DNA from 2 places in the Paenibacillus sp. WLX2291 genome. Region 1 is predicted to be linked to the other one. Evidence: riboswitches for the same ligand, from Rfam matches in the RefSeq annotation. Region 1 holds a riboswitch; the other holds the start of a gene.
What was found. A riboswitch is a leader RNA that binds a small molecule or an ion and turns the genes downstream of it on or off. The one in region 1 is predicted to bind S-adenosylmethionine.
Positions count from the first base shown of each region.

Region 2: it holds a riboswitch for S-adenosylmethionine, as region 1 does, so the genes downstream of both, metA (homoserine O-succinyltransferase) here and ACDE64_RS19100 (methionine ABC transporter ATP-binding protein) in region 1, are expected to answer to the same signal.

Region 1 covers NZ_CP176755.1:4,459,669-4,476,226, reverse strand. Annotated here, with positions in the region: gene ACDE64_RS19155 (cytochrome P450 family protein) at 1-330, shown strand, start outside; gene ACDE64_RS19150 (peptidoglycan D,D-transpeptidase FtsI family protein) at 628-2,649, shown strand; gene ACDE64_RS19145 (metal ABC transporter solute-binding protein, Zn/Mn family) at 3,145-4,062, shown strand; gene ACDE64_RS19140 (metal ABC transporter ATP-binding protein) at 4,264-4,998, shown strand; gene ACDE64_RS19135 (metal ABC transporter permease) at 5,012-5,929, shown strand; gene ACDE64_RS19130 (metal ABC transporter permease) at 5,919-6,800, shown strand; gene ACDE64_RS19125 (Cof-type HAD-IIB family hydrolase) at 7,586-8,338, shown strand; gene ACDE64_RS19120 (DUF456 domain-containing protein) at 8,534-9,019, shown strand; gene ACDE64_RS19115 (oligosaccharide flippase family protein) at 9,173-10,798, shown strand; gene ACDE64_RS19110 (thioredoxin family protein) at 10,919-11,275, shown strand; gene ACDE64_RS19105 (COX15/CtaA family protein) at 11,457-12,467, shown strand; SAM riboswitch class I at 12,931-13,082, shown strand; gene ACDE64_RS19100 (methionine ABC transporter ATP-binding protein) at 13,214-14,233, shown strand; gene ACDE64_RS19095 (methionine ABC transporter permease) at 14,308-14,907, shown strand; gene ACDE64_RS19090 (MetQ/NlpA family ABC transporter substrate-binding protein) at 14,986-15,828, shown strand; gene ybaK (Cys-tRNA(Pro) deacylase) at 16,047-16,526, opposite strand.
Region 2 covers NZ_CP176755.1:1,578,752-1,595,309, reverse strand. Annotated here, with positions in the region: gene ACDE64_RS06925 (LysR family transcriptional regulator) at 1-574, opposite strand, end outside; gene ACDE64_RS06920 (antibiotic biosynthesis monooxygenase family protein) at 709-1,038, shown strand; gene mqnC (cyclic dehypoxanthinyl futalosine synthase) at 1,320-2,456, opposite strand; gene ACDE64_RS06910 (SDR family NAD(P)-dependent oxidoreductase) at 2,946-3,743, opposite strand; gene ACDE64_RS06905 (hypothetical protein) at 3,906-4,232, opposite strand; gene ACDE64_RS06900 (PLP-dependent transferase) at 4,395-5,645, opposite strand; gene ACDE64_RS06895 (aminotransferase class I/II-fold pyridoxal phosphate-dependent enzyme) at 5,652-6,842, opposite strand; gene metA (homoserine O-succinyltransferase) at 6,910-7,851, opposite strand; SAM riboswitch class I at 8,002-8,138, opposite strand; gene corA (magnesium/cobalt transporter CorA) at 8,617-9,552, shown strand; gene ACDE64_RS06880 (HAD-IA family hydrolase) at 9,870-13,340, opposite strand; gene ACDE64_RS06875 (GNAT family N-acetyltransferase) at 13,666-14,277, shown strand; gene ACDE64_RS06870 (MarR family winged helix-turn-helix transcriptional regulator) at 14,380-14,928, opposite strand; gene ACDE64_RS06865 (NADP-dependent oxidoreductase) at 15,057-15,995, opposite strand; gene ACDE64_RS06860 (disulfide oxidoreductase) at 16,546-16,558, opposite strand, start outside.

The DNA of each region.
Region 1 (16,558 bases):
TTTGCTAAAGAAGATATTGAGTTTGGCGGTCAACAGATTCAGAAGGGCGATACAGTGATCGTATTCAATAAATCGGCGAATCGGGATGAGCATCAGTTTGAGCAATCCGAGGAATTGGATATTACGCGCGATATTAACCGTCATCTCGCATTTGGCAATGGTGTGCATATGTGTCTGGGCGCTCCGCTGGCACGGGTGGAAGGGGATGTGGCATTTACGACATTGCTGCAACGCATGCCGAATATTCGACTAGGCATTCCGCGCGACGATATCGTCTGGCATTTCTCGCTGTCGTCTCAAAGTCTGGCTTCGCTACCAGTTACATTTTGAAGATCGGTTCGTACATTGGGAGATAGAATATAATGAGCCTCGGAAGGGAACTTCCGGGGCTTTTGCATCTAAAACGTTAGAACATGATTCATAAGGTATGACCTTCTCCATTTTGTAGGTGGAATAAGGTATTACACATATTTTGCTCAGGATGTTGAATGGCATTTGTTCTTGTTCACACATATGCTAAAATGAAGAAACAACTACATATTATGGAATATGAAAATTGTTGAATATGAATCATATACCTGTCGCTTGATTTTATATTTTGTAGCAAATAGGAGGTTTACCCAGTCGATGAAAAAATGGAATTCGACCGATTCCGAAGAATTTGAAGAGAGTCACCGGCGGCAGTTTTCGATCCGTTTGAATATTTTCTTTTTTGCCACGTTTCTGATCTTTAGTGTGCTGGTCGTGCGACTGGCAATTTTACAGTTTGTAGAAGGTCCAACCTTGACGGAAGCGGAGTCCAGTATCGTGAACAATGAGACGCCGATTATGCCGAGCAGGGGCATCATCTACGATGCGTCGGGCAGCAAGATTGCGTATTCGCTATCGACGCAATCGCTTTATTTTACATTAAGCAAAGACTATCGTCTGGATGAGAACAAAGATGAATTTTTGAAAATTGTCGGCGATCTGAAGCGGGTATTCAATACATATGGCGACCCGAACAATAAGATGACTGCCGATCAGATTATCGAAGCGATGGATATTACGTATCGTAAAAACTACGGCTATACTCCGCGTCGAATCAAGAAAGACCTGAGTAACAAAGAAATCGCTTATTTCTTGGAGCATAAGGACGAATATCGAGGAATTGAAGTACGTGAAGAAAGTATCCGCGAGTATAGCCCGGATCGTGTAGCTGTGCAGACGATTGGCTATTTGAAAGGATTTTCCGGTGTAAAATCCAGTATGAACAAATACAAAAACCGCGCGCGTCTTAGCGGAACTGATGAACGGTATATGGATACCGAACTGGTCGGTGTAGACGGATTGGAGTATACGTTCCAAGATGAGCTGCGCGGTCAAAATGGCGTTCGCAGCACACCGATTAATGCACTCAATCGTGTAGACGGACGATCAGAGCTGACACCGCCGCAAAAGGGCTACAATCTGTGGATGACGATTGATAAAAATGTACAGCTGGCTACTCAGCAGGCAATTACGGATCAAGTGGCATTTCTGCGTTCATATCGTAGCGGTACTGCTCATGCTGCCAATGCGCTGACTGGGTATGCAGTGGCGATGGAAGTCGATACAGGGAATGTCGTTGCCATGGCAAGTATGCCGGACTACGATCCGATGATCTGGTCGCAGTCACCGACAGCTGAACAATTGAAGGCGATTGAACCGTATTATCCAAACGGTACCATTCGGGAGATTTACAATGGCAGACGTGCTTCGTCGCTTGTGCTGATGGGCTCGGTTATTAAGCCGCTTAGTGTACTCATTGGGATGAAGGAAGGATTTTTTGGACCTTATGCTGGTTACTATGATCGCGGCTATGCTGAGTTTGGTAAAGCAGGCTACGAAACGCGAGTCAGAAATGCATTGGGTGAAGTATTAAGCTCATTAACTCCTTCAACTGCTATTCAAAAATCGTCCAATGCGTTTATGATTGATATGGTTGGTAAACCGTTATACAGCAAATACGGCAACGAATCGGTCAATGTGTGGGACAAATACATGAAGGAATTTGGATTGGGTGTATCGACGCAAAGCGGTCTACCTTACGAGAATCCCGGACGTGGTGAATATACGAATATCAAAGCTGCCGGTAGTGCACAGGCGGCGATGGCATATGCTTCTTTTGGTCAGCAGGGGCGTTATACTGCATTACAATTGGCGCAGTATGTAACTACAATCGCTAACCGTGGCGAGCGCTTAAAGCCTCAGTTTGTCAGCAAAATTACAGATGCCAAAGGCAATACGGTCAAAACATATGGACGTGAAGTGCTTAACACCATCAATTTCCCAGCGGAAGACTGGAACGTAGTTATTAACGGAATGCGCAGTAAAGTGGAAGTACTGAACAACTATCGCTATGATGTTGCGCGCAAAACAGGTACATCCCAGCAATCCGTATACGGCAAAATTGTCGATAACGGTGTGTTCATCGCCTTCGCCCCACGTGATAACCCGAAACTGGCTGTCGCAGTTGTTATTCCAGAAGGCGGCTTCGGTTCTCGTAGCGCGGCACCAGTTGCGGTCAAAATCTTTGACGCTTACGATCAGGAGTACGGTCTGGACGGTGTACCGAAGAAAACGCAAAATCAAAATGCCGATGCGCAAATGGATAATATCCAACAGTAAGCCTGCATCCACTTCTGATAAATTGCAAAATAGACCGTCTTACCCACATGCAAAAGACGATCAACAAAAAGATACACAACGCTAGTTGAAGCAAGCCTGTTTGTTCTTTCATAGACAAACAGGCTTTTTTCTATTGTCTTGAAATGAATATGTTCAAAATTACATTCTTGTTTTTTCTTTCCCTACACCTTAAAATTTGCACTAAGGAAACAAATATGGTGTATATAAAAATAAAGTCATAGAGGAAACATTGAGTTCATACATTCCATCCATAATCAAAAGCGAATGACGAAAGGGGAATCATTTATGTACAACAAGCAATTGCCATCCCAATCATCCTCCCAACATTCTTCTCATGCATCAGCAGATGCTGTACATCATGCGCAAACAGATCAACACGTTCAGACTGGCAAACAAAATCAAGCTATGGAGACTTTATCGTCAGCGGTAGTAATACGTCATATCCAGTCTGTTCGCACATGGCGTCGTCGTTGGATGCAGTCTGCCATGCTCATTGCTCTGATTGTCGTCCTTTCCGGGTGCAGTAGTGGACAGGCAGCGGGTGAACCGGAAGATGGCATTTTGCATATTACTGCCACTACTGGCATGATTGCCGATGCCGCGCGAGAAATAGGCGGCGAGCATGTGGAAGTTGTCGGTCTGATGGGACCGGGCGTCGATCCGCATATGTACAAAGCGTCTCAAGGCGATATTCGCAAGCTGGACGATGCCGATTTGGTGCTGTACAACGGATTGCATCTGGAAGGTAGCATGACCGACATTTTGGAAAAGATGAGCGATACGCGACAAGTTGTTGCGATCACCGACCAGATCGAGCCAGAGCGTCTACGTCAAAGTGAGGAAAATACAACTGAGCATGATCCGCACATCTGGTTCAATGTCAGTTTGTGGATGAGTGCGGTTGAACGTGCCCGCGATGCTATGGTAGCTGCCGATCCTGCTCATGCAGATGCTTATCGCAGCAATGCGGATACGTATTTAAAAGAGCTAGAGCAGCTGCATACCGATGTACAGCAGCAAATTGCGAATATTCCGCAGCAAAGTCGGGTGCTGGTCACCGCCCATGATGCTTTTGGATATTATGGCGATGCTTACGATATTGAAGTACGCGGATTGCAGGGCATCAGCACCGCTTCGGAATATGGCTCCAAAGATGTCGTCGAGCTGCGCAATATGTTAGTAGAACGCGGTATCAAAGCTGTATTTGTCGAAAGTAGCATCCCGGCACGTTCGATGGAAGCTATCATTGCCGGAGCCGCAGAGCAAGGTCATCAGGTGAGCATTGGCGGTGAATTGTACTCCGATGCCCTTGGCGCTGCTGACAGTGAAGCAGGCACATACGTAGGCATGGTCAAACACAACACCGTAACGATCGTCAATGCGCTGAAATAACATATTGCATCGAAAGAGCATAGGATCGATCCATAGCTGAATCGTAACGATCAGCGAATAGTATCCTATGTAGAAACGTTCATCATACCAATCACGAGCAAGGAGGGTCATTCCATGACTACATCAGTTACGGCATCAACCGCAACAGAGACTACGAGCAGGTCTATCTCTGCAAATGATTATCCGCTCCGTGTAGAGAATATGACGGTTAGTTATCACAAAAAGCCTGTCGTGCAAAATGTCTCTTTTACACTGGGCGAAGGTCGGCTCATCGGTCTGCTTGGACCGAACGGTGCTGGTAAATCAACGCTGCTCAAAGCGATGCTGGGATTAGTACCAACGCTCAGCGGACAGGTACACATTTATGGCAAGACGTATACAGAGCAGCGGAAACGGATTGGTTATGTGCCGCAGCGCGAATCGGTCGACTGGGATTTTCCGACGCATGCGCTGGATGTTGTACTGATGGGCACATATGGACGACTCGGCTGGTTCCGTCGTCCGGGCAAACGGGAAAAAGAAACCGCAATGGAGTGCCTGCGTCAGGTTGGCATGGCAGACTATGCAGATCGTCAGATTAGCCAGTTGTCTGGCGGACAGCAGCAGCGTATCTTTTTGGCGCGAGCACTGGCACAGCAGGCGGATTTGTATCTGATGGACGAACCGTTTGCCGGTGTAGATGCCACAACGGAAAAGGCGATCATCACACTGCTGGAGCAGCTCAAGCAGCAAGGCAAAACGGTGCTTGTTGTGCATCACGATCTATCGACGGTGGCATCGTATTTTGACGATGTGCTGCTGCTGAATCGTGAACTGATCGCAGCTGGTCCGGTCAGTGAGACATTTACAGCCGAGACCCTGCAACGTGCGTATGGCGGCAAAATTACATTTCTGCAACATAACGATCAAGGCGGCATGATCATCGCCGGCAAATAAGGAGGGATACAGAATGGAACTGCTCATATACATGCTTGGCGATCCGAATGTGCGCTGGATTATCGCAGGCTGCATGTTACTCGGATTAAGCAGCGGCGTGATCGGCTGCTACATGGTCTTGCAAAAGCGTAGCCTGATCGGCGATGCGCTCGCCCATGCGGCATTGCCGGGCATCTGTATCGCTTTTATGCTGACCGGGGTGAAATCGGCGCTTGGCTTTTTTATCGGAGCATTGATTGCCGGGGTAATTGCTACTTTCGGTATACGCTGGATTACGACTTATTCACGGATCAAGCAAGACGCGGCATTAGGCATTGTGTTGTCGCTCTTTTTTGGCATCGGTGTGCTATTGTTGACCCGGATTCAACATAGTGGAGATGGTGGGCAAAGTGGGCTGGACAAATTTCTGTTCGGTCAAGCGGCGTCGATGATGCGTGAAGATTTGTATTTGCTGGCAGGAATTAGCGTTGTTTTACTCGTGCTGTGCGGCTTGCTCTTCAAACAGTTCAAGCTGATCAGCTTTGATCGTGATTTTGCCCGTGGCTTGGGCTGGCGGGTGGTCTGGCTGGAGCAGTTGATCTTGCTATTAACGGTCGTAGTGGTCGTATCCGGTATTCAGGCAGTTGGCGTTGTGCTGATGTCGGCGTTGCTGATTACGCCAGCGGTTGCGGCACGCTATTGGACAGATCGCCTGCACATCATGCTCATACTAGCGGGCATATTCGGCGCTGTCAGCGGAATGGTAGGTACGTTATGGAGTGGCATGGTATCACAGCTGCCGACCGGACCAGTAACCGTATTGGCGGCAACGTTGATTTTTGCTATATCGGCATTGGCATCACCGCGCCGCGGCTGGCTGGCACGCATGTGGCAGCATCGACGCAATCGACAACAATGGCAGCGAAACGGAGGGGCGACGCATGAGCAGTGATTTTTGGATTATTACGACAGCGATTCTAATGTCGGCAAGCTGCGGATTGCTCGGGTGCTTTCTTATTTTGCGCAAAATGGCACTGATCGGCGACGCCATCAGCCATGCTGTGTTGCCGGGCATCGCCATTGCTTTTCTATTTAGTGGCGGACGCGATTCGCTCGCAATGATGATCGGTGCCACAGCGCTCGGACTGCTGGCGGTCTTCCTCATTCAATGGCTGCAAAGCTCCGGTGTACAGTCAGATGCGTCTATCGGCATTATTTTCACCGCGCTGTTCGCGATCGGCGTCATCGTTGTAAGTCTGAACGCGCGCAATATTGATCTGGATCTCGATTGTGTCCTATTCGGCGAGATCGCCTATGTGCAATGGGATACGTGGGCATTCAACGGCATAGACATGGGACCGCGTTCTGTGTGGATGCTAGGCTTCACCTTGCTAGTCGTCGTAACACTATTAACACTATGTTATAAACAATTCAAACTAACTGCCTTTGACCCGGCACTCGCCGCAGCCTGCGGCATTCCGGTACTGTTGTTCCACTACCTGCTCATGGGTATGGTGTCTATGACATCAGTAGCATCCTTCGAAAGCGTAGGCGCAATCCTCGTCGTCGGTATGCTCGTCATCCCGGCAGCTACTGCCTACCTGCTGACCGACCGTCTGCACATGATGCTGCTGTCCAGCGTAGCCGTCGGCGTCGCCAGTTCCATTCTAGGCTACGCCGCCGCTTACATCTTAAACGCCTCCATCGGCGGCAGCATCGTCACCACAGCAGGTATCCTGTTCATCATCACGTTCCTGCTTTCCCCCCGCCACGGCATCCTTCTGCGCAAATGGCGCCAAACCCGCGCCATCCCAGCCAAATAATCGGGAACAGCGTAAGATGCAAGCAAACAAGTGGCATAGAGCACCATGTATATACGTTCACTCGCTATTCCAACTACATGTCCAATCCATACCAATACACAACCAGAACATCAGCTAACATAAAAGGTACAGTGCCATACGCACTGTACCTTTTTACTGATTATTGAAATTGATTGTGAACTAGCAAATTGCCAATTGTCCACCACCCCAACCATGCTCCCATTCTCCCTTGGCGAATAAGCATAGGAACAAATGAGTCAAAAGAAAAATCTTACGAAAACTTCATTTACATTTTACAAAAAATTTTGAGAGCACCAATCAGAGTATGCTACACTTATCTTGATATGAAGTTACTGAGATTGCGAATATAGACCACCTCACAAAACTGTACATGCACTACCAATCCCAAAATGCTCAACAATCCCATTACTTTCTCAAACTGCATGTATATATTGCATTCAGTTTTGAATACCTTTATGCCTACATCGCTATAATTTTGAGAAGTGAGAAGTGAGAAGTGAGAAGTGAGAAGTGAGAAGTGAGAAGTGAGAAGTGAGAAGTGAGAAGTGAGAAGTGAGAGTAACAATATGCACGGAACGGAGGGAAGGAATAAGGGACAAGGACGATTTTGGAGGGGCGGGAATCTTCATTCTCTCCTAATCAGAAGATTGCCGCGGCTCCACCTGAGGACGTTCCCTTATTCTTTTCCGCAGTGGATAAAGCATCAAACCGCAAGCATCACCTACACTTCCCAACAGACTAAATTTCAACTGGAGGCTCCACCAATGACAACCCCTAAATACAAACTACTAGCCCTCGACATGGATGGCACCCTGCTCAATGATAACCACGAGATCAGTCTCGAAACAAGCAAATGGATTCACAAAGCGATGGACGCTGGCATCCATGTCTGCCTGTCCACCGGTCGCGCTGCTTCCAGCGCATTGCCATACGGACAAGAGCTTGGACTGGAAACACCGATGGTCACCGTAAACGGCAGCGAAGTATGGAAGTCCCCACGCGAGCTGCATCGTCGTACGTTGCTCGACCCGGACAATATCCGCAAAATGCACCAGCTTGCTATCGACAAAGACGTTTGGTTCTGGGCATATTCTGTTGAGCGTCTATACAATCGCGATAACTGGCTGAACGAAGATCAGCCGCTGGAACAGGTGGAATGGCTCAAGTTTGGCTACAACACACCAAATGACGAACTGCGTCATGATATTCTGATGACGCTGCAAAATATGGGCGGACTGGAAATTTCCAATTCGTCGCCGTACAATCTGGAGATCAATCCACTCGGCATTAACAAAGCAACCGGTATCGCTGAAGTGTGCAAGCTGCTGAATATCGACATGTCCGAGGTAGTTGCCGTCGGTGACAGTCTGAACGATCTAGCGGTGATCCAAGCGGTCGGTCTTGGCGTAGCGATGGGCAATGCACAGGATACGGTCAAAGAAGAAGCCGATCTGGTCGTCGCCAGCAACAATGACGACGGCATTGTAGAAGTAATCCGCGACCATATTCTCGTGTAAGGCAATAGGCTGCTTAGGCAGAACCATCTACACATGTAGCTAGCCGACTCCACATGTTTTTGAAACGAATGTGTCATTTGCACAGTATACAGGTATACAAACGTATGGAGTCATGTAGAAGACTTCCTAGCAATACACATCGATTTCGATTGTCCGCTTACCGGACATCACAATGAGGAGAGACTAGATATGACGATGGAGATTATCGGCTGGGTGCTTGTGATTGCCCTGTTTATTGTCGGGATGCTGGGTACAATTTATCCGATCCTGCCTTCGGTTGTAGCGATTTATTTTGCCTTTTTCGTGTACGGCTGGTTTTTCACCTTTAATGAATTTGGACCATGGTTCTGGATCATTGAAACGGTGATCGTAGTCGTGCTGCTCGTTGCCGATTATTTGGTCGGTGCTTATGGAACGAAGAAATTTGGCGGTTCACGATTGGCAGTGATTCTGTCGATTGTCGGTATGGTGATTGGTCCGTTTGTCATTCCGGCGTTCGGTCTGATCCTCGGTCCATTGATCGGTGCGGTTTCGGCGGAACTTATTCAGGGACGCGATTGGCAAAATGCACTGCGCGTTGGCTGGGGAACCGTGCTTGGACTATTCGCCAGTGCCGTTGTAAAGATTATTTTGCAACTGGCGATGATCGGTGTCTGGATCATCTGGATTGTGGCTAACTGACGATTTCGTTTGTTTTGTCGCATTGCGAAGCGGGGCGATGCGTGTCTATAATAGTAATGCTGACGTAAAACGACGACCGGGAGGCGAATCAGCCTTCCGGTTTTTATATTGTCTGCTAGTTTGCAATATGGCACTGAGAGAAGGGGAATTATTTTGTCCAAAGGCGAATCATTTATTAAAGGCACGATCATTCTGGCAGCCGCTGCACTCGTTGCGCGCGTGCTTGGTCTGGTACAGCGCGTGCCGCTGGAGCATATGCTCGGGTTTACCGGGGATGCTTCGTTTACGCTAGCGAATAATGTGTATTTAATGCTATTGGCGGTTGCCACAGCCGGTATTCCAAGTACGCTCAGCAAAATGGTGTCCGAACGCTATGCACTCGGACGACCACATGAAGCACAGCGCATTTATTATGCGGCGCTGTTATTCGCGGGAGCAGCCGGTGTAGTGATGACGCTGCTGATGTACATAGGGGCACCGTATTACGCACAAATGGCAAAAGAACCGTCTGCGGCACTGGCATTGCAGGCAATCGCGCCATCTCTGCTGCTGTTCCCGGCAATTGCGATGATGCGCGGGTATTTTCAAGGACGCAATATGATGTCTGCCGGAGGTATCTCGCAAATTATTGAGCAGTTTGCGCGTGTGTTGACTGCCATTTTGCTCGCATATACGTTGCTGCGGATTGGTTACGGCGATATTGAAGTTGCAGCCGGAGCATCGTTTGGTAGTGTGCTGGGGAGTATCGGGGCATTTGCCGTTATGCTGTACTATACTTTGAAATTGCGTCGTCAGGATGCAGCGAATCGAATCCATGCAACATCGCTGCAATCGGAAACAGTAATTCCACTGCGCCAAATTTATGGTGATATTTTCAAATTGTCGATTCCGATTGTTATCTCGTCGCTGACGATTCCGGCGGTAAACTTTATTGATGGTACGCTGATCAAGCCGCTGTTAGTCGGTCATATCGGCGATGCGGCAGCAACTGCGGCACTCGGTATTCTCGGTACGCGTGCACAAAGCATTGCCGGTATTCCGCCGATTCTAGCGATTGCACTCAGTACATCGCTCATTCCGATCATCTCGGCAGCTTATGCGCGCCGGGAAGAAGATAATCTGAAACGTCAGATTTCACTAGCGCTGCGTATATCGGTATTGACCGGTATTCCGATCGTATTGATGCTGACGACGGCAGCGTACTCAATTAACGGCTTGCTGTTTACGAATACCGAAGGAGCAGGTATTATCGCGCTGCTCACACTGGGCACGATTTTCCAGATTACGATGATGACGACCAACTCCATGCTGATCGGGATTAATAAAGTCAATCTGTCTATGTTCCATGTGCTTGCTGGTATCGTATTAAAATTGATCATGAGCGTGGCGCTGGCACCGCTGCTAGGCATCTACGGTATTATCGCAGCGACCGGATTATGCTTTATCCTGATCACAGTACTTAATTTGCGTTCGCTGCGTCAGGTAGTGCCGTTCTCTGTGCTCGGTAATCGCTGGATTGGCTTTATTCTGACGGTGATGATTTTGACAGTAGTCGGTCTGCTACTCAATCAGGCGGGCATTGCGCTGACAGCATATATGAACCACAGGGTTGCATTTTTCATTGGTTGTTGTATGGTAGGAATAGCAACGCTGATTATTTATCCTGTTTCACTTGTTGTGCTGCGTGTGGTACGAGCCGAGGAATTATCCACGTATCCGGGACCACTACGCAAATTGCTCAGTCCGCTCATGAGATTGCAGCGCGGCAGAGCATCTTGATTTGATTTTTGCTCAACATTGCTGCATTGGACAGGATCGCTGATCGTCCGCAGCACGTATCTACAATCTCTTAGGTGGTAGATACAAAGTCATACTATGTTTCAAAAGGAGGAATATGTGATGCAAATCATTAATACAAGCGAAAGCTTCCATACAGCTATTGCTTCACCAGAACTGACGGTTGCCGTGTTCAAAGCCGACTGGTGTGGAGACTGCAAATTTATCGATCCATTTATGCCAGAGGTAGAGTCTAACTATGCGGATCGTCTGACACTGGTAGAAGTCGATGTAGACGGTGTAGGCGACGTGAGTCAGGAGCAAAATATTCTCGGCATCCCAAGCTTTGTTGCGTATGCAAACGGCAAAGAATTGATCCGTTTTGTGAACAAAGCACGCAAATCCCGTCAAGAAATTGAGCAGTTTCTCGATCGTGCGGTTGAGGTGTACCATACATTGAATGCACAAACTGCTGAATAACAATTGCAAGTCAATAGCCTGTTCCGATCTGATGCGGGGCAGGCTGTTTTTGTTGGATATGTAGGCAAGATTGATCGTTTTTTGTCACAAAGCCTGCGGTATCACAGGCTGTCCTTTCGTTATAATAAAAGAGGACTTCACATGAACGTCACTATTAACTAAACAGCGGGTGATTCTTATTATGGCACGCAAGCCACTGATCACGATTCAACAGTTAAAATGGTTGAGCTATATAACCTGTCTCGCCATGTTCTTGGCTACCATGGGCGGTCTAGTCGTTACGAAGACCGGCTCCGGGATGGGATGCGGCGCTCAATGGCCGCTTTGTCATGGCAAATTTATTCCCGCCTATACGATCTCTTCATTTATTGAGTACACGCATCGGGCAGTAAGCGGATTTGCCGGTTTGACCGCATTGTTCTCGTTTATCGGATTTATGTTTTTTAACAAAAATCGGGAATTGCGACTGTATGCGTTGCTGACCTTTATTTTCGTCGTATTGCAGGCGATTATGGGCGCACTGGCAGTTGTATTTTCACAATCTTCGGCTGTTATGGCATTGCACTTTGGGTTCTCGATGATCGCCTTCTCTAGCTCCATGCTGATGGCGTTCACTGCACGGCGGCTCCATATACGTCAGCGGACGCATGATCTGTCCAATCAGCCACCTGTCAGCAAAGGCTTCCGTAACCTGACTTGGTTTGCAACAATCTTCACGTATATCGTCGTGTATACTGGAGCGTTCGTTACACATACCGATTCACGCGGTGGCTGTTCGGGCTTCCCGCTCTGTAATGGAGCGATTGTGCCGGAATTGTCTGGCGGTGTAGCCGTTGCCTTCCTGCATCGTGTGGCAGCGGTCGCGTTGGTGATCGTCATTGCGATTCTCGGTCATTACGCTTACCGGTATCATCCGAACAATCCGGGTATCCGCAAAATGGGTCTGATCGCCGTTCTGTTCATTTTGCTGCAATTTGTGAGCGGTGCAGTGAACATCTTTACGATGAGTGTGCCGGAAATTTATTTCTTCGCTACGATGACACATACATTGCTCATTCAGTTCTTATTCGGGATTCTATGTTACATGAGTTTGCGTACGTGGCAATTAAGCCGTGGACCACGCGGCGAAATCGCACCGGACGCATGGAACAAAGAAACACCAGGCGACAAAGGCGTACCTGCGCCACGATAATGATTACAGTATAATTGCCACGAGCCACGAGCCACGAGCCACGAGCCACGAGCCACGAGCCACGAGCCACGAGCCACGAGCCACGAGCCACGAGCCACGAGCCACGAGCCACGAGCCACGAGCCACGAGCCACGAGCCACGAGCCACGAGCCACGAGCCACGAGCCACGAGCCACGAGCCACGAGCTACGAGCTACGAGCCACGAGCCACGTACAGCTGACAGCACGGATATATTCGTGTTTGTCAGCTGTTTTTGTAGGCAATGGCAACGATCACGTTCTAGCAGTATATGCCGTTTTACGTATTTTAATTTCCAATCCAACTCGATGTGAACGGGAAATGGCGGAACTTTCTACCAATATGAATATTTGCTGAAATAGGTGAAAAAAGCCCATTTTGCACTTTACAAAGACTGTGAAGTTCACTATACTGAGTAAAGATTTTCATTCGATGTTTTCATATTTTCTTATCGAGAGTGGTGGAGGGACTGGCCCGATGAAGCCCGGCAACCGATTTTGTGAATGGCATGTGCCTTTTCAAAATGACATGGTGCTAAATCCTACAAGATGACAGCTGTACAGCATATGCACAGTCTGTGATTTTGGCAGATGAGAAGGCAATATCTTACGGATAGAGAGCCCTTTTCTGCAGGAAATGGGCTCTTTTTGTGTATAAAAAAGAACCGGTTGAAAATAGATACGAACGAAATCACAACATGATTGACAACAGGGAGGAGGACCCTACGTTTGATCCGTCTTGAGAACTTAACCAAAGTATATGGAAAAGGCAAGAACCTGAGTCCGGCACTGGACAACCTGAACATGTCGATTGAAAAAGGTGAAATTTTCGGTGTGATCGGTCATTCCGGTGCAGGCAAAAGTACGCTCATCCGATGTATCAATTTGTTGGAGCGTCCGACTTCCGGGCATGTCTGGATCGACGATGTAGATATGACCCGGCTCGGCAAGCGGGCATTGCAAACCCGTCGCCGCAAAATCGGCATGATCTTTCAGCATTTCAATCTGCTGTCCTCAGCAACGGTGTATGATAATATCGCTTTCCCGTTGCGTCTGGTTAAAACGCCGGAAGCCAAAATTCGCTCCCGCGTGCAGGAATTGCTAAATCTGGTCGGTCTGGAAGCACACGCGCGCAAGTATCCAGCGCAGCTGTCTGGTGGACAAAAGCAGCGTGTCGGCATCGCTCGTGCACTAGCAAGCGATCCAGATGTGCTGCTATGCGATGAAGCGACATCGGCGCTTGATCCGCAGACGACCCAATCGATCCTCAATCTGCTGCTAGACATTAACCAGCGCTTCCATCTGACGATTGTGTTGATTACGCATGAAATGAACGTAATCCAGACGATCTGTGATCGCGTCGCAGTCATTCATCAGGGTGGCATTGTCGAGCAAGGTCCGGTAGCAGAAGTATTTCTGAAGCCGAAACATGTAGTTACACGCGACTTTATTACTCGTGAATCTAGTGAAGGCTCCTTGCTGGATGCCGTGTTAGCAGGTCCACACAGTGCATCTTCGACGGCTGTCAAAGTTTCCTTCCTTGGCGAGAAGACGTACGAGTCGATTTTATCGCGCGCGGTACGTGAGACTGGTGTAGACTTTGCCATTTTGCAGGGGACGATCGGAACGCTCAAAAGTGTACCGTACGGACAACTGGTCGTACGTTTTGACGGCGAACCGGCTGCGGTTCAGCGGACGCTGGATATGCTGAAAGCCGAAGGTCTGAATGTGGAGGTGATAGAATCGTGAGCAACTTTGGCGAACTGGACTTTTCACAGATTGACTGGGGCGAATTCGGTACGGCGACGATTGAGACGCTGGAGATGGTTGGAGCATCTGGACTGTTTACCTTGCTGATCGGTTTACCGCTGGGCGTGTTGCTGTTTATGACTGCTCGTTCTACATCTGGCTTTTTACGCGGCTTGTATACGGTATTGTCAGTTATCGTGAACATTTTGCGTTCAGTACCATTTATTATCCTGATCGTGGCATTGTTGCCGGTCACGGATCTGATTGTTGGTACGACACTTGGTGTCAAAGGAACGATCCCGCCGCTCGTCATTGCGGCTGCGCCGTTTTTTGCAAGGTTAGTGGAGACGGCACTGCGTGAAGTAGATCGTGGTGTAATCGAAGCCGCTTATGCAATGGGTGCATCAACTGGACAGGTTGTAGGCAAAGTATTGCTGCGCGAAGCGATGCCGGGACTGCTTGCTGGTCTGACGGTAACGGTCGTTGCACTCGTATCGAATACAGCAATGGCAGGTATGATCGGTGCAGGCGGACTGGGTACGCTGGCAATCAACTACGGATACTACCGTTATGATATGGGCGTCATGCTCGTTGCGGTTGTGCTGATGGTTGTGATCGTACAAGCGCTACAAATGCTGGGCGATCGCCTGGTGATTCATTTTTCACGCCGATAAGCAAGTTATCGGGTAGGTATAATGCGTTTATGACACTTTTATCATACAAATACACATTAGAAAAAGGGGAACATGAACATGAAAAAATGGTTGCTTGCACTTCTTAGCGTTATGCTGATCGCGGTTGTTGCCGCTTGCGGTAACAGTTCTTCCAGCACTAGCAATGAATCCGCACAATCTGGTACTTCCGGTAGCTCTAGCGAGCCAGTCACACTGCGCGTTGGCGCAACAGCTGTACCACATGCTGAAATTCTGAACCATCTGAAACCAACATTGGAAGCGGAAGGCGTAAACCTGGACGTTGTTGAATTTACTGATTACATCCAACCGAACGTACAGCTGAACGATGGTAAACTGGATGCAAACTATTTCCAAACCAAGCCCTACCTGGATGAGCAAAACAAATCCCGCGGTATGGATCTGGTAACTGTACAGGGCGTACACATCGAGCCTTTCGGTGGGTATTCCAAAAAGTACACTTCTATCGACCAACTGCCTGATGGTGCAACGATCGCAATCCCGAACGAAGTATCCAACGGTGCGCGCGCACTGATCCTGCTGGCTAACAATGGTTTGATCGAACTGAAAGACAAAACAAACATCACTTCGACTACCAAAGACATCACATCCAACCCAAAAAACCTGCAATTTAAAGAGCTGGATGCAGCGATGCTGACTCGTCAACTGGATCAAGTCGATCTGGCGATGATCAACATGAACTATGTACTGGAAGCGAAGATTGATCCCAAATCCGCGCTGATCGTCGAAGACAGCAGCGCTCCATATGCCAACTACCTGGTATCCCGTGCGGACAACAAAGATTCCGAAGCGATCCAAAAGCTGGCAAAAGCACTGACTTCCGACGATACGAAGAAATTCATTGAAGAACAGTACAAAGGTGCAGTTATCCCTGCATTTTAAGTTCTAATGTATGGATGGTCGAATCAGATTCCGAGTATCACCTGAAAAGTGAATCATGGATACAAGAGGCACGTTATCGTAGTAGAGATAACGTGCCTTTTTGTTGTTGAGGACGAATCGCAAGATATACCAATATCGTTTTTGGTAACCTGTTTTGATAATCAAAAGAGCATTCTATCTGCTACAGACAGAATGCTTTTTCCCCTATATTCATATAATCACATACAAACTTCGGCAAAATGGGCTTTGACCACATCTGCCAATTGCTGTGGAGCAAGTTCCACTTGCATACCGACTTTCCCAGCGCTGACGATCATCATGTCCAGTGTCTGCGCGCGATGATCGATAAAAGTAGGATATAGCTTTTTCATACCGACTGGCGAGCAGCCACCGCGAATGTAGCCGGTGTGAGCAAGCAGTTCTTTTACAGGCAGCATATCTAGCTTTTTCTCGCCTGCGACGCGCGCTGCCTTTTTCAGATCGAGTTCCTCGGCAACCGGAATGACGAAGATGTGCAGTCCCTGTTTGCCGCGAGTGACGAGCGTTTTATGTACGACCTCGGCGGGTTTGCCGATTCTTTCGGCTACGGCATTGCCGTGTATTTGACCATCTTCGGGATCATATTCGTGTACATAGTAGAGGATATGTTCTTTGTCCAGAATGCGCATCGCATTCGTCTTGACTTTGGCTGAACTCATCGTCGTACTCCTTTCATCGTGTGTCTGTGTAA
Region 2 (16,558 bases), 2.7 Mb from region 1:
AAATCCATTGTTCTTGCCGAAGCTGCTCTGCATGCAGCTCCTGTTCATCAGACAATGGGTGCCCATCTGGCAGTAGACAAAATAGCTCATCTTCATACAGCAATTGAAACGGTAATCCTGCCGTATGGGTCTCGCTAATGAACCCCAATTCTATCTGCCCTGCGGCAATCCAGCCTGTAATCTCATCATACGAACCATCTCGCAGCTGAATCGTAATCTGCGGATATCGTTGACGAAACTCAGCCAGTATATAGGGTAGCCAGCGCATAGACACACTGGAAAATGTACCGATGCGCAATATACCTGTCTCCAGTTCCCGCAAGCTGTCTACCTTCTGAATCAACAGCTGCTGTTCATGCAAAATCGTACGGATATGCTGCCATGCCAATTCTCCTTCGGCAGTAAGCTGCACATGTTCCCGTTTACGCAGCAGCAATTTCAGCCCCAATTCCTGCTCCAACGACGTGATCGCATGACTGATCGCAGAAGGTGTTAATTGCAGCTCGCGGGCGGCGACGGCAAGACTGCCGGTATGCACTACTTTTTGCAATATTCGATAACGTTGGAGACTCATAGCTATCCTCCTATCGTACATGAAAAAGATTCACTTATTGTATCCAAACATTCATTTTTCTCATTCAGCATTCCTCGTTATAATCTAATGTATCATATGCAAGCAACCCCGCAAAATCGAAAGGAGTATCATGTATGCATGTACCACTTGAACAGCAAACACCCCCGTATTACGCCGTTATCTTCAGTAGCCAGCGCACAGAAGGAGATCACGGATATGGTCAAATGTCCGATGTAATGGTAGATATGGCTTCCCGTCAGCCGGGCTTTCTCGGTGTAGAAAGTTATCGCGATACTGGCGGCGCAGGTGTTACCATCTCCTACTGGCGCGATCTGGAATCGATTCGACACTGGAAGGAAAACCCGACACATCAAGTTGCTCAAGACAAAGGGAAAGAGCAATGGTACGCTGGCTACTCACTGAAAATATGCAAAGTAGAGCGCGCTTATTCGTTTGAAGCATGAATATAATGATAAGTGATAAGTGATAAGTGATAAGTGATAAGTGATAAGTGATAAGTGATAAGTGATAAGTGATAAGTGATAAGTTAAATTGTATGGAATGGTTGGATTGTTGTACAGTTTTCGGAAAACTGATATACGAAAACCCTGACTATGAATCCAAAAAAAAGCTCTGTAGTCCATTATGGATTACAGAGCTTTTGATATTTCAATATATGAAACTTTGCGCAATTTGCGGTTGTATTCGTACAGCATATTATGCTGTACGCATCACATACCTGCTATTAGTTCTGCATAATAAAGTCGCGCTGGATCTTCTGGTTTTTGTCGTCAAACACTTGCAGGATATTGTACTTCGTATCGCGTTGTGCTGGAATTTTGCCAGCGGCGCGGATGATTTCCAATGTTTGCTCGATGTTGACTTTGTGAGTGGTACCAGCGGCAGATACGACGTTTTCTTCCATCATCGTACTACCGAAGTCATCACAACCGTATTGCAGTGACATTTTGCCAACTTCCGGTCCCATCGTTACCCAAGACGATTGGAAATGCTTGATGTTATCCAGGAAAATGCGGCTAATCGCTACATTTTTCAAATATTGTTCCGGTGTTTGTTTTTCGGCTTTCATATTGGTATTATCCGGCTGGAATGTCCAGGAGATAAATGCCAGGAAGCCTTCCGAATCGTAACCGTTGCGGATACATTCATCCTGCGCTTCACGTACACGCAGCATGTGCAATGCGCGTTCTTCAAACGATTCGCCAAAACCGATTACCATCGTTGCGGTTGTATTCATGCCGACTTTGTGAGCAGTTTGCATCACGTCCATCCAATCACGCCATGAGCCTTTAAGACGGCTGATTTTACGGCGTGTACGGTCGTCGAGAATCTCGCCGCCACCACCTGGCAGCGAATCCAGACCCGCTTCATGAATCGCACGAATCGTATCTTCCATCGACAGTCCAGATAGTTTTTGCATTTTCATAATCTCCGCTGGAGAGAAGGAGTGCATGGTGATATTCGGGAAATGCTGTTTGATTTTACGCAAAATATTCAGGTAATAATCAAACGGCAGATCAGGGTTGACTCCGCCTTGCATCAGAATCTCAGTACCGCCTACGTCCTCGGTTTCCTGAATCTTTTGCAGGATCGTTTCGTCCGGCAATACATAACCTTCCGGCGAACCGGGACGACGGTAAAAGGCACAAAAACGGCAGTACACGTCACATACGTTTGTATAGTTGACGTTACGACCGATAACAAACGTCGTGATCGGATCGGGATTGTGGCGCATCATAATCTGATTCGCAACATGACCCATTTTTTCAATCTGATCCGATTCATATAGTGCAATCGTATCTTCCACATCCAGACGACCGCCTTGTAGTGCTTTTTCCAGAATACGATCTACTGTATTCATATGATAGCCTCCTAGTGTATTCAGGCATCAGGGGTTGATGTCGAAAAGTCAATTTGAGTATAGGTTGATGATAGGGCTGCGTGTTGCGATGTGTCTGCAAACCTATATCTAAAAATTAAAATAATCAATAACGACATGTACTATCGTAACATATTTCACATTTTAAAAACAGGGATGGAATGATGAAGAGTATCTTTTTTATGAAGAAGTTTGCCGAAAAATTCGGTTTTCGGATATAAGCAAGTATATATAAAATGCGAAGCAGGTTCCTAATCGGAATACCCGCTTCGCAAAACGCTCGGTTGGATTCAATTGATACACCAATATAACATTTCAGAATATGATGCCGAACGGCTGTTGGATTTGGTATGAACTAAGAAAGGATAATTTCATCCTATGTTCCAACTGTATCATACAGTCGTGTATTTAAATCTTATATGAATCTTGGTGTACCGTTTGCTCATATCGTTTCATGCATATTCTGTACGGTTAATTGCCAAATTCACGCGGAGAGTTGCCCTGACCGTTGGATGCGCTCGTACCGCCATCGACTGGCAGGATTACGCCAGTGATGTATTTGGCATCCGGGCTGGCGAGGAACAGATACGCTGGTGCGACATCTTCCGCTTCGGCGATGCGTTGTAGGGTAACGCGAGATTTGAACTTCTCTACGACTTCCTGACCGCCCTCTTCGATCATAGGCTTGGTCATCTCGGTGATCGTAAATGCCGGAGCGATTGCATTAACACGTACCCCTTTTTCACCGAGCTGTAATGCCAGCGATTGGACGAACAGACTGACTGCACCTTTGGTCGCATTATACCCCGGGTGTGGCCAATCGCCAGCAAGACCAGATACAGATGAGGTGGCAATCAGCGAGCCTTGCGACTTCACCAGATGAGGCGTAGCAGCGCGTGCCAGATAAATCTGAGCGTCGATGTTAGTCGCACGCATATTGTCCCAGTCCTCATCGGTTAATTCTTCGATAGGACCGACCACGCTGACACCAGCGTTGCTAATCACAACATCCAATTTGCCAAAGCGCTCTACTGCCTTTTCAACCAATGCATCTACCTGTGCGCGAACACGCACATCAGTCGGTACGATTAGATACCGATCATCATTGTAACGATCCACTACTTCATACAACTTATCTTCACTGCGCGCAGCCAGTACGACCTTGGCGCCATTTTCCAAAAAAGCAGCAGCAACTGCACGTCCAATACCTGTGCTAGCGCCGGTAATGAGTACAACAGAATCTTCAAAAGGGTAAGTATTATGAGTCATAGTTAGGTCCTCCGTGTGATGTTTTTTGAGAAACAAAATGGCTACATGTCATCATGCTTCACGGATGTTACTTACGTATGGTCATTACCCGTTGAGATGGGATATAAACGGCAGTTGTTATTGATAACGTTTGCAATACACTTCAAAATATAATGTTTCAGTTTATTGCGAAATCTTGCTGTATACATCATTGATTGCTCTGATGAAGCTCGAATCTTCTTCACTAGCAAACTTTTCTTTGTAATGAATGAGTATAGGCAATGTAATATAGTTAAAATTTTTAAATTCGAGTAGTTGATAAACAGCGGAAATTTGCTGTGTCTCAACCATCAGTTTTCCATCTGGATGCCTACCTGCGACTCTATCAAGTATTCTTATATATTGATCAAATTCAACATTGCGTCTATTTTCTTTTTTCTCATTAAAATATTTAAAAACAGTAAACAAAAAAGTAGCTACAGCAATTATAGTTGATGTGACTATTGCCAAATTTACATCCTCCTATACAATAATAAATTTGTTTTCAATCATATCAATCCAAGAAAAAATCCCTTTTAACATAAATAAGATCAAGTTCATAGTAATCCATGACTTTTCGTCTTATCTACATCAAAAGGGATACTCACTTTCTGAAGATCATTACATCCAAAATCAATCTTCCAACGCCTGCTCCAGATCTGCGATCAGATCGTTGACATCTTCTAGCCCAACCGACAAGCGCAGCAGACCATCCGTAATGCCGCGCTCTGCACGAACGGTCGCACCCATTGCGGCGTGTGACATCGTTGGCGGATAGGACAGAATGCTTTCGACTGCTCCCAGACTTACCGCTACCAGTGGCAACTGCACACGATCCAGTACCTGCTTGGCACGTTCACCAGAACCGACATCAAACGATAGTACCGAGCCAAAGCCGCTGGACTGTGCCGCTTGAATCGCATGACCCGGATGACTGCTCAGCCCCGGATAATATAGCGCCTGAATATCATCGCGGTTGTTCAGCCAGTCAGCGATAATCGCGGTGCTTTTCTCGGTATGTGCCATACGCGCGCCGAGCGTCTTCATGCCGCGCATTAACAGCCACGAATCCTGCGGACCGAGTACGGTGCCGAGTCCATTTTGCAGATGCTTGAGTTGTTTGCCCAGCTCTGGGGTACGAGCAACAGCGAGCCCTGCCAGCACATCACTGTGACCACACAGAAACTTGGTCGCACTGTGCAGAATAATATCCACACCCAGTTCAATCGGACGCTGGTAATACGGGGTCATAAAGGTATTGTCCAGCATCGTCAACAGATGATTGTCCTGCGCCCACTTCGTCACTGCACCGATATCCGTAATTTTCAACGTCGGATTGGATGGCGTTTCCATATAAACGGCGCGCGTATTCGGACGCAGTGCGCCTTTCACTTGCTCCAGATTGGTCATATCGACAAAGCTGATTTCAATATTCATCCGGTTCAGCACGGTCGTTAGAAAACGATACGTTCCACCGTACACATCTTCAGTCACAATGACATGATCGCCTGCGGACAGGATTAGAAATGCGGTCGAAATGGCAGCCATGCCCGAAGCAAAGGCAAATCCGCGCGCTCCGCCTTCCAACAGCGCAATATAATCTTCCAGCGCCTGCCGCGTCGGATTACCAGAACGGCTGTAATCATGCTGCGGTGGATTCAGAATATCTTCCTGATGAAAAGTCGACGCCTGATAAATCGGCACACTAGATGCACCTGTTACCGGATCAATCTCGGCACCAAAATGGATCAATTTCGTTTCAAAGCTGCGTTCTTTGTATGACTTGCCAGCCGCGCCGCGCCCGGAATGAGCGTGACTGTTAGCTTGTGCAGGGTCTAGCTGCGTCACACCGCTCTTGTTCTGTTCGTTGCCGGAATGGGTCATGTCCAATCACGCTCCTTCTACTTCGATACGTGCTGCTTCCAGTGCCTGATCCAGATCGGCGATCAGGTCATTTACATGTTCAATTCCCACGGAGAAACGTAGTAGACGATCGTCAACGCCGATTGCATCACGGATTTCGAGTGGAATATCTGCATGCGTTTGAATCGCTGGATAGGTCATTAACGATTCCACACCGCCCAGACTTTCAGCAAAGGCGATCAGTTTAATATTGCTCAAGATCGGTTTAATATAACGAGCATCTTTCACTTTAAAAGAGAAAATCCCCGTGTTACCGCTAGATTGACGATTCTGTACCTCATGCCCCGGATGATCTGGCAATGCAGGATAGAACACTTCGGCAATTTGCGGATGCTCTAGCAGATGGTTCGCAATTGTTGTTGCGTTGTATTCATGACGCTCCATACGCAGCGCCAACGTCTTCATGCCTTTCATCAGCTGATACGAATCGGTTGGTGACAGTACTGCGCCAATCGAATTGTGCAGAAATGCCATCTCATCAGACAACTCTTTACCTTTGGTAATGATCAATCCGGCGAGTACGTCGTTATGTCCGCCCAGATATTTGGTCGCACTGTGTACAACGATGTCCGCCCCCAGCTCAATCGGACGTTGGAAAAATGGCGATAGCAGCGTGTTATCCACGATGGTCAGCAGGTTGTACTGTTTCGCCCATGTCGCTACCGCTTCGATATCGGTAATCATCATTAGCGGATTGGTCGGCGTTTCGATAAATACCGCTTTGGTGTTGTCCTGTACGATGTTGTCCATCGCTTCCAGATCGTTCGTGTCTACATAAGATGCAGTGATGCCAAATTTGGACAGGATGCGTTCCAGCAAACGATACGTTCCGCCATACAGATCAAGCGAGACGATCAGATGATCGCCCTGACCAAACAGCGCGAAGATCGTTTGCAGTGCCGCCATGCCGGAGCTACAGGCAAACCCTGCATCACCGGATTCCAGTCCAGCTGCCGCTTCTTCCAGTACAGCGCGAGTCGGGTTGGTTGTACGAATATAGTCAAAGCCTGTACTTTGCCCAAGTGCTGGATGACGGAATGCAGTCGAATGGTAAATGGGGAAATTCACAGCTCCTGTTACCGGCTCATGGATCGACCCAATCTGGGCTAACCGGCTTTCAATACTAAGTGAAGATTCATTCTTTTTGTGTTCCGTCATATGTTACTTCCTCCTCAGATATCCAATTCAAGTTTGATATGATCTCTTTTGATATAGTCTCTACTGTTTAAATGGAATACAGACCGATTTCGGCTTTGCTTGCTTCCAGATCGTACGGAGTTTCTTGATACACGTAATAGTTCAACCAGTTGGAGAACAGCAAGTTTGCATGCGCGCGCCAGATCGACGGCGGCGTGCGAGTTGGATCGTCGTTTGGATAGTAATTTTTCGGGACAGCGATGTCCATACCGCGTGCGATATCGCGGTCGTATTCCCATTTCAGAGATAATGGATCATATTCGGAATGACCGGTGACGAAAATTTGTTTGCCGTCTTTTGTCGCTACGATGTAGATACCGGCATCTTCCGACTCGGATAGAATTTCTAGCTCTGGTACGTTCTCAATATCTTCGCGCCGCACTTCGGTATGACGGGAATGCGGGGCAAAATATAATTCGTCGAATCCTCGCAGCAGTTGCACATTATTTTTGTTGAGCGTATGCGGGAATACACCAAAGCATTTCTCCGGCAGATCGACTTTTGGTACGCCGAAGTGGTGATATAAGCCAGCCTGTGATGCCCAACAGATGTGCATCGTCGAGGTGACGTTGGATTTGCTCCATTCGAAAATTTCCTGAATCTCTTCCCAGTAATTCACATCTTCAAAATCCATCGTCTCCACTGGCGCACCGGTGACGATCAGACCGTCAAAGCGTAGATGCTTGACTTCTGGAAAGGTTTTGTAAAAGGCGTTCAGGTACTCAGCAGATGTGTTTTTGGATGTGTGGGAACGCGTATGCAGCAAGTAAATGTCCACTTGCAGCGGACTGTTACTGAGCAACCGCAGCAATTGCGTTTCGGTCGTCTCCTTCGTCGGCATGAGGTTCAACAACGCGATGCGCAGCGGACGAATATCCTGCTGGTACGCGCGCGATTCATCCATCACGAAAATATTTTCCCCGGAAAGGATCTCTTTCGCCGGTAAACTGTCTGGAATTTTGATTGGCATACTGATTCACTCCTTGAAATGTGTGGATAATACAGCCGAGCAGCTGCCCGCATGATGGAAGGAGAGTTGCGATGTGTAACGCAAAAAGACCTTTCTCCAAAACATACTGAGAAAGGTCATATCCGCAAAGGATGCGTCTATATAGCGCCTCTCTCATCTGTCAGCAGATACCAGATACTTCATCGTAGGATGTACCTGTATCTCTGCTAGAATTAGCACCGTACAGTATATGACTGCCGGTTGCCGGGCTTCATAGGGCTAGTCCCTCCGCCTGCTCTTGATAAGATTCGCTGTATTTGATTATGGGGTAAAAAATAGAAAGACACGTTATCATTTATTCCAATATGGGATGTTCCAGATGGAAGCTCACCGGATTGGATATACGATATCGTATACCATCGTCATACCTATCGTCAAGGGTAAGTTCTACCGATATACAACTTATATCGTGACGTGATGAATTAAGCTTGAAAGCCTGCTGTCGCCACGGTATACTTAACAAGTATTTGGCGTATTTTCATGTTTTTCGTAAAACATGTTGGTATTCAATTTATTTCAAAGAGGTGAATTTCAAGATGGAAGGCGACCCGAGGAGTAGCTGGCAAGAAGATTCCACCATATCGCAGGAAGAAAACGACAAGAGGATACCGGAGGAGCGCGCCATGTTGAAAATGTAATTTTCAGATTATAGCGAAGCTTTAAATAAGTGTGTACAATTGCCGTCTCTTTCCTGCTCATTTATATGAAAAAGGAGTAGAGCATATTATGAAAATTCGGCACGTAAACGCCGGCAATTTCACGCTGGTTGAGGATGTTAATGAAACACTAGTTGCACCGGAGGAAGGTTTCTACTGGATAGACGCTGGTCTTGATGATCTGATCCTGCTTCAGCCACTCTTTATGCTGCATGATCTGGCGGTTGAGGACATGATGGGCGATGAGGAGCAGCGTCCAAAAATCGAAATTTATGAAAATCACTACTTTATCGTTGTAAACAGTATTCGTTTTGACGATGAAGAGATTTTCCTGCGCGCACTGAACATTTTCTTGGGACGTCATTTTATTATTACCGTGACCAAACAGAAAATCAGTGAGCTGCGCACCCTCAAACCGATTTTGTGGGAAGAGGAAGTGAGTCGTCCAGACAAATTCATGTATCTGCTGGTCGATCTGGTGGTGGATAACTATTTCACCGTTGGCGATCGGATCGAAGATCAAGTCGAGCGGCTGGAAGAAAGTATTCTGATGAATACGAAAAAGTCGCATCTGAACGAAATTATTGGTCTGCGCGGTGAGATTCTGTGGCTCAAACGGGTACTTGGTCCACAGCGCGAGGTTATTAATACGCTCAACAAAAAAGACCTGCGCCTGATCGACGATCAGCTGCAAAAATATTTTAGTGACGTGTACGAGAATGCCGTGAAAGTATCTGAGATGTTTGATACATTCCGCGATCTGATGGGCAACTTACGAGAGGCGTACCAGTCGAGTATCGCCAATCGTGCGAATGAAATTATGCGCGTATTTACCGCCATCACGACGATATTCATGCCGCTCACGGTCATTACGGGCATTTATGGAATGAACTTCGAGAATATGCCGGAGCTGAAATGGCCCTTCGGCTATCCGATGGTGATCGGTATTATGATCGTACTTGGTTTGACAATGTTCTTCACGTTCCGTAAACGTGACTGGATCTAACTTTCGGTTGCTGATCCCATCTCTGCTGTGCATTGTCATCTATCGTATATGTTGATCTGTATTGTATTATGAAAAGCGTCCATGCGGAATATGCATTCCGGTATGGACGCTTTTTGATTTGGTTGTATAGGTTGTATAAAAGGCACCTCCGACTTCCTGTAGATCAGGAGATCGGAGGTGCCTTTTTATAACTCTGGATTTACTTTGGAACAGATTACATAGCCGTATTCGCTACATGTATATTCATCATGCTATATAATGCTATATACGTTCGGCTTGTACAATATGCTTTCTTGTACGATATGCATTACGGATTATCAAGGAATCTCCATCCACCGCTCCATCGTTTCTGCATTTAAATGCTCCAGACTGGCAACGGTAAAGTGTGCGTGATCCATAATATGATGCAGGCTGACCCCGATTGTCTTCATCCCTGCCTGACGAACTGAGCGCAAGCACTCTGGTGAATCCTCAACGACCATACAGTGATATGGATGTACATCTACTGATTCAGCAGCAAGTACGAAGCTTTCCGGGTCTGGCTTCGGATGGGTAATATCCTGCGCTTGAATGATAGAGGCAAAATAGTGATCCATGCCAAGACGTTCCAGAATCTGGCGCGCATCCGGGCGATCGGTAGCAAGCAGCACTTTTACATTTTGTTCATGCAGCTGAGCAAGCAGACTTTCCACACCTGGTAACAAGAATTCGCGATGCATTTCCTGCTCATTCATCTCATCAATTGGCAGTGCTGGCTCAGTCTGTGCATCCGGGGCATGTCCAGTATCCAGCACAGTATCTTCACCATCCCCTTGTGCCGATGCAGCGGGAGGGTTGATTGCCTTTTGATCATCCGATGAATGACTTGACACTTGGGCATTTTCTTCGCCGCTACGCTCATCGTTACTCGCAGATGCTTTTTTCAGACGTTGGTTGTCGGTATCGTCTGGATTATCTTTGGATGCTGGCGGACGCGATGCGGTTGTTTTGTCAGCAGCTTTACCTTTACCACGTTTGTTACCTGTGCGGTTCGTATCGGTTGATTTATTATTTTCTGCTGGCGTATCCACTACATTTGGCTGACTAACTGTATCTTGATTATCATCTTCTTGTGGATGGACAACTTCCTCTTGCGCTTCGGTAGATGATTGTTCGTTGGTATTAGCAGAAGACGCTTGCTTTTGCGCAGTAGCGGTAGCTTGCTGTTGATGCTGTTTTTCTTCCTTATCCGCTTTGTCGGCAGCATCCTGTGCTGCCTGTTTATTGCGTTTTACCGCTTGGTCGAACAGCTTACCGGTTGGTCCTGTATTGGGCTTCTTACTCTCATCTTCTGCCTCATAATCATGCTGGTCTGCCGCAGCACCGACCAATGCAGGTTCGCGTTCTTTCTCTGCTGGCATCTCATAATGCTGCTCCAGTTCTGGCATTGGAATCAGTACACCTTCCAAACCGAAAATGACAGCACCCAGTTTACGATTTTTCATTTCCAATGGCTGAGTTAATGCAACTAGATACTGGTCACCATAATGGTCGATCAGCAGCGGTTCGCCGCGCAACAATTTGTAAGTCGTTTGATTCTGTTCGATGGTCATTTCCAATAGACGCTTCTGGAATTGGACGCGGAACGTATAACGTGTCCAGCCCGGTGGCAACTTCGGTTCAAAATGTAGCAAGCCTGCATACTGACGCATACCAGCAAATCCACCGACAATTGTCAGCCAGCTACCTGCCATCGAAGCGGCGTGAATACCGTCCTTGACGTTGTTATGAATATCATCCAGATCCATACGTGCTGACTGAATGAAGAAATCATATGCCGGGTCCATCGTGCCAAGTTCCGAAGCGAGAATAGCATGAATCGCTGCTGATAGAGAGGAATCATGCGTAGTCAGCGGCTCATAGTAAGCATAGTTACGCACTTTTTCCATTTTCGTAAAGCGATGACCTTGCATGTACATCGCCAAAATCAAGTCCGCTTGCTTCAGCACCTGATGACGGTAAATGACCAGTGGGTGGAAATGCAGCAGCAGCGGATATTTGTCTGCTGGTGTATTCTCAAAATCCCAAATGCCTTTATCCAAGAACGAATCATCCTGTCCGATCAGACCACTCTGACGGTGAATATAGATCGATTCTGCTGCCTGCTCCCATACGTTGATCTCATCGTCGGACAAGCCCATCGGGCTTTGGATCATCGACTCGTAATTCGCCCGGTCGTTATCGCGCCAGTTGCGCAGTTCACGCACGGTAAACTCCAGCTGGTCTTTGACCATAATATTCGTATACGTATTGTTGTTGACGATCGCTGTATATTCATCTGGTCCGGTAACTCCATTAATACAGAAGCCCTTACCCGGAATCCAATCGCCAACGGATAAGAAGAAGCGACACGTTTCCACTAGAATCTCCATACCTTTGGTATGCAAAAATTCTTCGTCTGCGGCAGCTTCGCTATATTGAATGACCGCGTGTGCCACATCGGCGTCGATATGGTATTGTGCCGTACCGCCCGGATAATACGCGGATACTTCTTCCCCGCCAATCGTCCGCCACGGATACAAGGCACCGGAAGCAGCCATCTCTACGGCACGGTCACGCGCTTTGGGTAGCGTATGATAACGGAATTCGAGCAAACGAAGCGCCAGATCTGGCTGAGTGTACAGGAAGAACGGCATAATATACGTTTCCGTATCCCAGAAATAGTGACCTTCATACCCTTCGCCGGTGATCCCTTTGGCACCGATATTAGTCAGCCCATCGCGACCGACTGACTGGAACAGATGGAAGGCATTGAAGCGCAATCCCTGCTGTAGCTTCTCATCGCCTTCCACCTGAATATCTGCCGTTTCCCAAAATTCATCCAAACGCTGACGTTGGAGTGTAGCTAGCTCGTCAAATCCATCTTCTATTACGTCTTTGAGTGTAGATTGAGCGAGAATATCCAGATGCTCGACCTCGTAGTCTTTGGAGGAATAATAGACAATCCCTTTTTCCAAAATTGCTTCCTGATCCTGCTCCAGATTGAATATAAAATGTTTATCCATCCGCTGTTCGTGTTCCTCTGTCTTCACGTCATGCTTGAGGTTGGCACGATGATCGGCGGCACACAGCAGATGGAACTCTGTCTCGGACGTGCGCTGCTCCAGCGACATACGTGTGCCTTCCTCGGACTTGTCAATCGTATGCAGCACCTGCCCGGTAAAAGCCGCACCTGCGCGCGGATCGCCTTCGGAAATCTCGTTATGCACTTCGCCATTTAACGAGGATACAAGCGTAATCTCACCGGAAAAGTTCAGCGGTTTGACCTTGTAACGAATCATCGCCACATGCTTATTCGCAAACGAAACAAGACGCTCAATACAAATCGAGATCAGACGTCCACGTCCACTCTCCCATGTAATACAGCGAGTCATGATGCCTGTCTGCATATCCAGTACGCGTTCGTAATCAACGATACGCCCTGCTAGCAGATTGAAGCGTTCGCCCTCAATCCATAGTTCGATGATTTTGCTATCGGTTACGTTAAGCATCGTCTGCCGTTTGCGAGCATATCCGTACGCTTCTTCTCCGTATATAATATCTGCCGAATCATAAAACCCGTTCAGGTATGTACCATTCAGCGCATCCACTTCCGGCACATTCATGCCTTCGTCAAAATGTCCTCTCATCCCGATATACCCATTAGCTACGGTAAATACGGTTTCACTGCGGCGATTGTATTGTGGATTAAAAGAAGTCTCGCGGATTACCCACGGTTCTACTTCATAAATCGTTGTTCCTTCTCTCATGTGGTCATTCCCCTTTCTTCGTTAAGCTGGTAGATGTACTGTACTGTCGCTTGCTGCGAGCTTCTGTTCATTCAGATGATACTACTGGGATAGTGGTACTCTTCATCATTAACCATATTTGCTAGGGGGACGCTCTTAGAAAAAATATTAACTGGTTTGATGGGGAAAGAAAAGTGCAATATTGGTAGAAGTGAGGAAATTGTATATTGGGAAGGATAGGACGCTTCGCGTATACGAATTTGGGGGTGGGAGGCAATATTGCGCTTTTGGGGGTAGTGGTAGTAGAGTAGTGAGAAAACTATAATTGGGTGAAGGAGTACATAGAATGGATATGCAGGATAATGAGGAACACAATGGGACATATACCTTGGCAGATCCTATACCGGAATATGTTGAGACAGAGCGGCTTTTGATTCGTTCGCCTTTGATTGGAAGAGTCGAAATTCATGATTCGGTTATTGTGAATGCGGCTATACGGGAGTCGTTGGATGAGTTAATGCTGTTTTTACCATTTGCTCAACGTGTTCCTGAATTATTGGACACGGAAATTGATTTGCAACAGGCGCGTTTGCGTTTTCTACGTCGGGAAGGGTTTCGGTATCTGATTTTTTCCAAAGAATCGGCACAATTTATCGGGGTTGTCAGTTTGCAGGGCATTGATTATCAGGTGAAGAAATGTGAATTGGGATATTGGATTCGTAGTAGTTGCAGTGGACAAGGATATATGGCTGAAGCTGTTGAAGCGTTAATAGAGCTTGGTTTTGAGCGATTGGGATTTAGAAGGATGGCGATTCAGTGCGAGAGCACAAATTGGAAAAGCAGAGCATTAGCGGAACGGTTAGGATTTGAATTAGAGGGGATTTTGAAAAATGAGGATTTGTCTGCGGATGGGCTGCGTTGGACGGATACTTGTATATATGCCAAGGTGAACATGTAGATAGGGACAGCGTACATAAATAATACGAGCATGCAAAAAAGACCGTTTCGCGAAGGAACGGTCTTTTTGCTGTATTTTGTGTATGGGTTCGTGGCAGCTGCTTTATTTTAGTTGGTTATCCAAATTGGCTGCGACTTTTAGTGCCAGTTTTGTTAGGATCGTCAGTTCTTCTTCTGTAAGCCCTGCTGTTGTCGCTTCTTCCATACGGTGCCACACTTCGGTTACTTGCTGCTCTAGCGCTCGTCCAGCATCGGTTAGTGATACGAGCGTAACTCTACCGTCTTGCGGTGAGCGGGAGCGGGATACGAGCCCAGCTTCTTCTAATCGTTTGACAGATTTGGCGACGGTGGAATGATCCAGTCGCAGTGCGCGTCCGAGACTATTTTGCGATTGGCTATCTTGATCCCATAGCTGGAATAATAAAATTTCCTGCCCGGGAAATAGACCGACTTCGCGTAGCATTTGAGCAGCCAATCCTTTGTGTGAACGTCCAGCGGCAAAGATCGCAAAGCTGACTGGATATTGATCGCCCGCACTGAATTCGCGCATAGGTGCTGAAGAAGAATGATCTACAGCAGCTCTATGCACCTCTTGGCTATGTGGATCGTGAGCTTGAGAAGATGGAACGGAGTGAGCTTGTTCGTCATTCATTGTATTGTCCTCGTTTCTTCTGAATACGCTGTTCCTATTGTATCTAAGCGATTCTGGTTCGTATACGGAATACTGCTGTCTCTATCATACAATTTGTATAGAAGCCATTCCAGTATACGCAAACCGAATCAGGCTTCCGGGTTGAGCAGTACTCGACCACGTCCATGGCGCTGTTCGCTGAACTGCTGCGCTGCTCCGGCTTGGCTCAGTGGATATACGCGACCTGTTTCCACTTTCAGCGTACCATCGGCGATCAGATTCACGATCTGAAGCAAATGTTCACGAGCAGCGAACACGGTATTGAACTTTGCTGTCACGCCGTGAGCCGTAGCCTGTTCGGCATCAGGATCACCGACGAGCGATACGAGCATACCGCCCTGCTTCAATACACCCCAGGAACGTTGTTCTGTATCTCCGCCAACTGTATCCACAACCAGATCAACATCATGTACAATTGCGGCAAAATCTTCGCTGCGATAATCGATTACTTGATCCGCACCAAGCGATTGTACAAAATCAACATTGTCTGCCGAAGCAGTTCCAATCACCGTAGCACCTTTCCATTTGGCAAGCTGTACTGCGAATTGACCAACCCCGCCAGCAGCAGCGTGGATCAGAACAGTTTGTCCACTTTGCAGATTGCCTTCAAGAAACAAGGCTTTCCATGCGGAATCTGCTCCCGCTTTGATCGCAGCGGCATCTTGCAGTGAAATGGAATCGGGCAGCTTGACCAACGCTCCTGTTTCAGCAATCGCATACTGAGCATATGAGCTGCGCAAGTCTCCGAAAACCCGGTCGCCCGGTTGCAGGTCAGTTACTTGTGAACCTACAGTTTCAACGATACCGGAAGCGTAAAATCCCGGAGTGTATGGGAATGTGATCGGGAATACTTGCTCCAGCCAGCCGTTGCGAATTTTCCAATCCAACGGAATCATCGAAGCATAAGCGATGCGGACGAGTACTTCATTTTCCTGAGGTTGAGGACGATCCGTTTCGCGTAATTCTAGCACGTTAGCATCTCCGTAACGGTCGATCAAAATCGCTTGCATTGTATTGTTGGTCATCATAATAAACTCCTTTTTTGTTGGGTTATTTGAATTTTTAATGTTTTATGTTGCCGGCAACATAAATATAAACTATTTTTACGTGGTCGGCAACATATATTTTTAAAAAATTTTAATTTTTATAAAATAAGTTGTTTTCTCGCCTGAACTATATTTCCCCACATGATCTCAAAAGCGCTTCTGCACATGATCTAAAATCTGTACACGATCTGAAAATTGTCTCTACCCATCATCTCAAAAAGTTTGTGCTGTAAAAATGCTACGATTAGCAGGTTATCAACTAATCTGTAGTTCTGATTGTATGTATAAACAACACTCTTTCTGCATACAAAAAGACTCTATACGATAGCTTTGTTCCAAGCATCCATCGTGTAGAGTCCCATTTGATTTCCTAATCATACAACAATTATATTTACCACAATTATATTCATTGCAACTATGCTATCCTGACAATCTTTCTAAACATATGCTGTGTTGCAAGATGTTATCTTGCAGTTGACATGAGTATGATGCGATATCGATCTCCGATTGTATACTCAATCTGCTTGTACACTCACTCTGCGTTG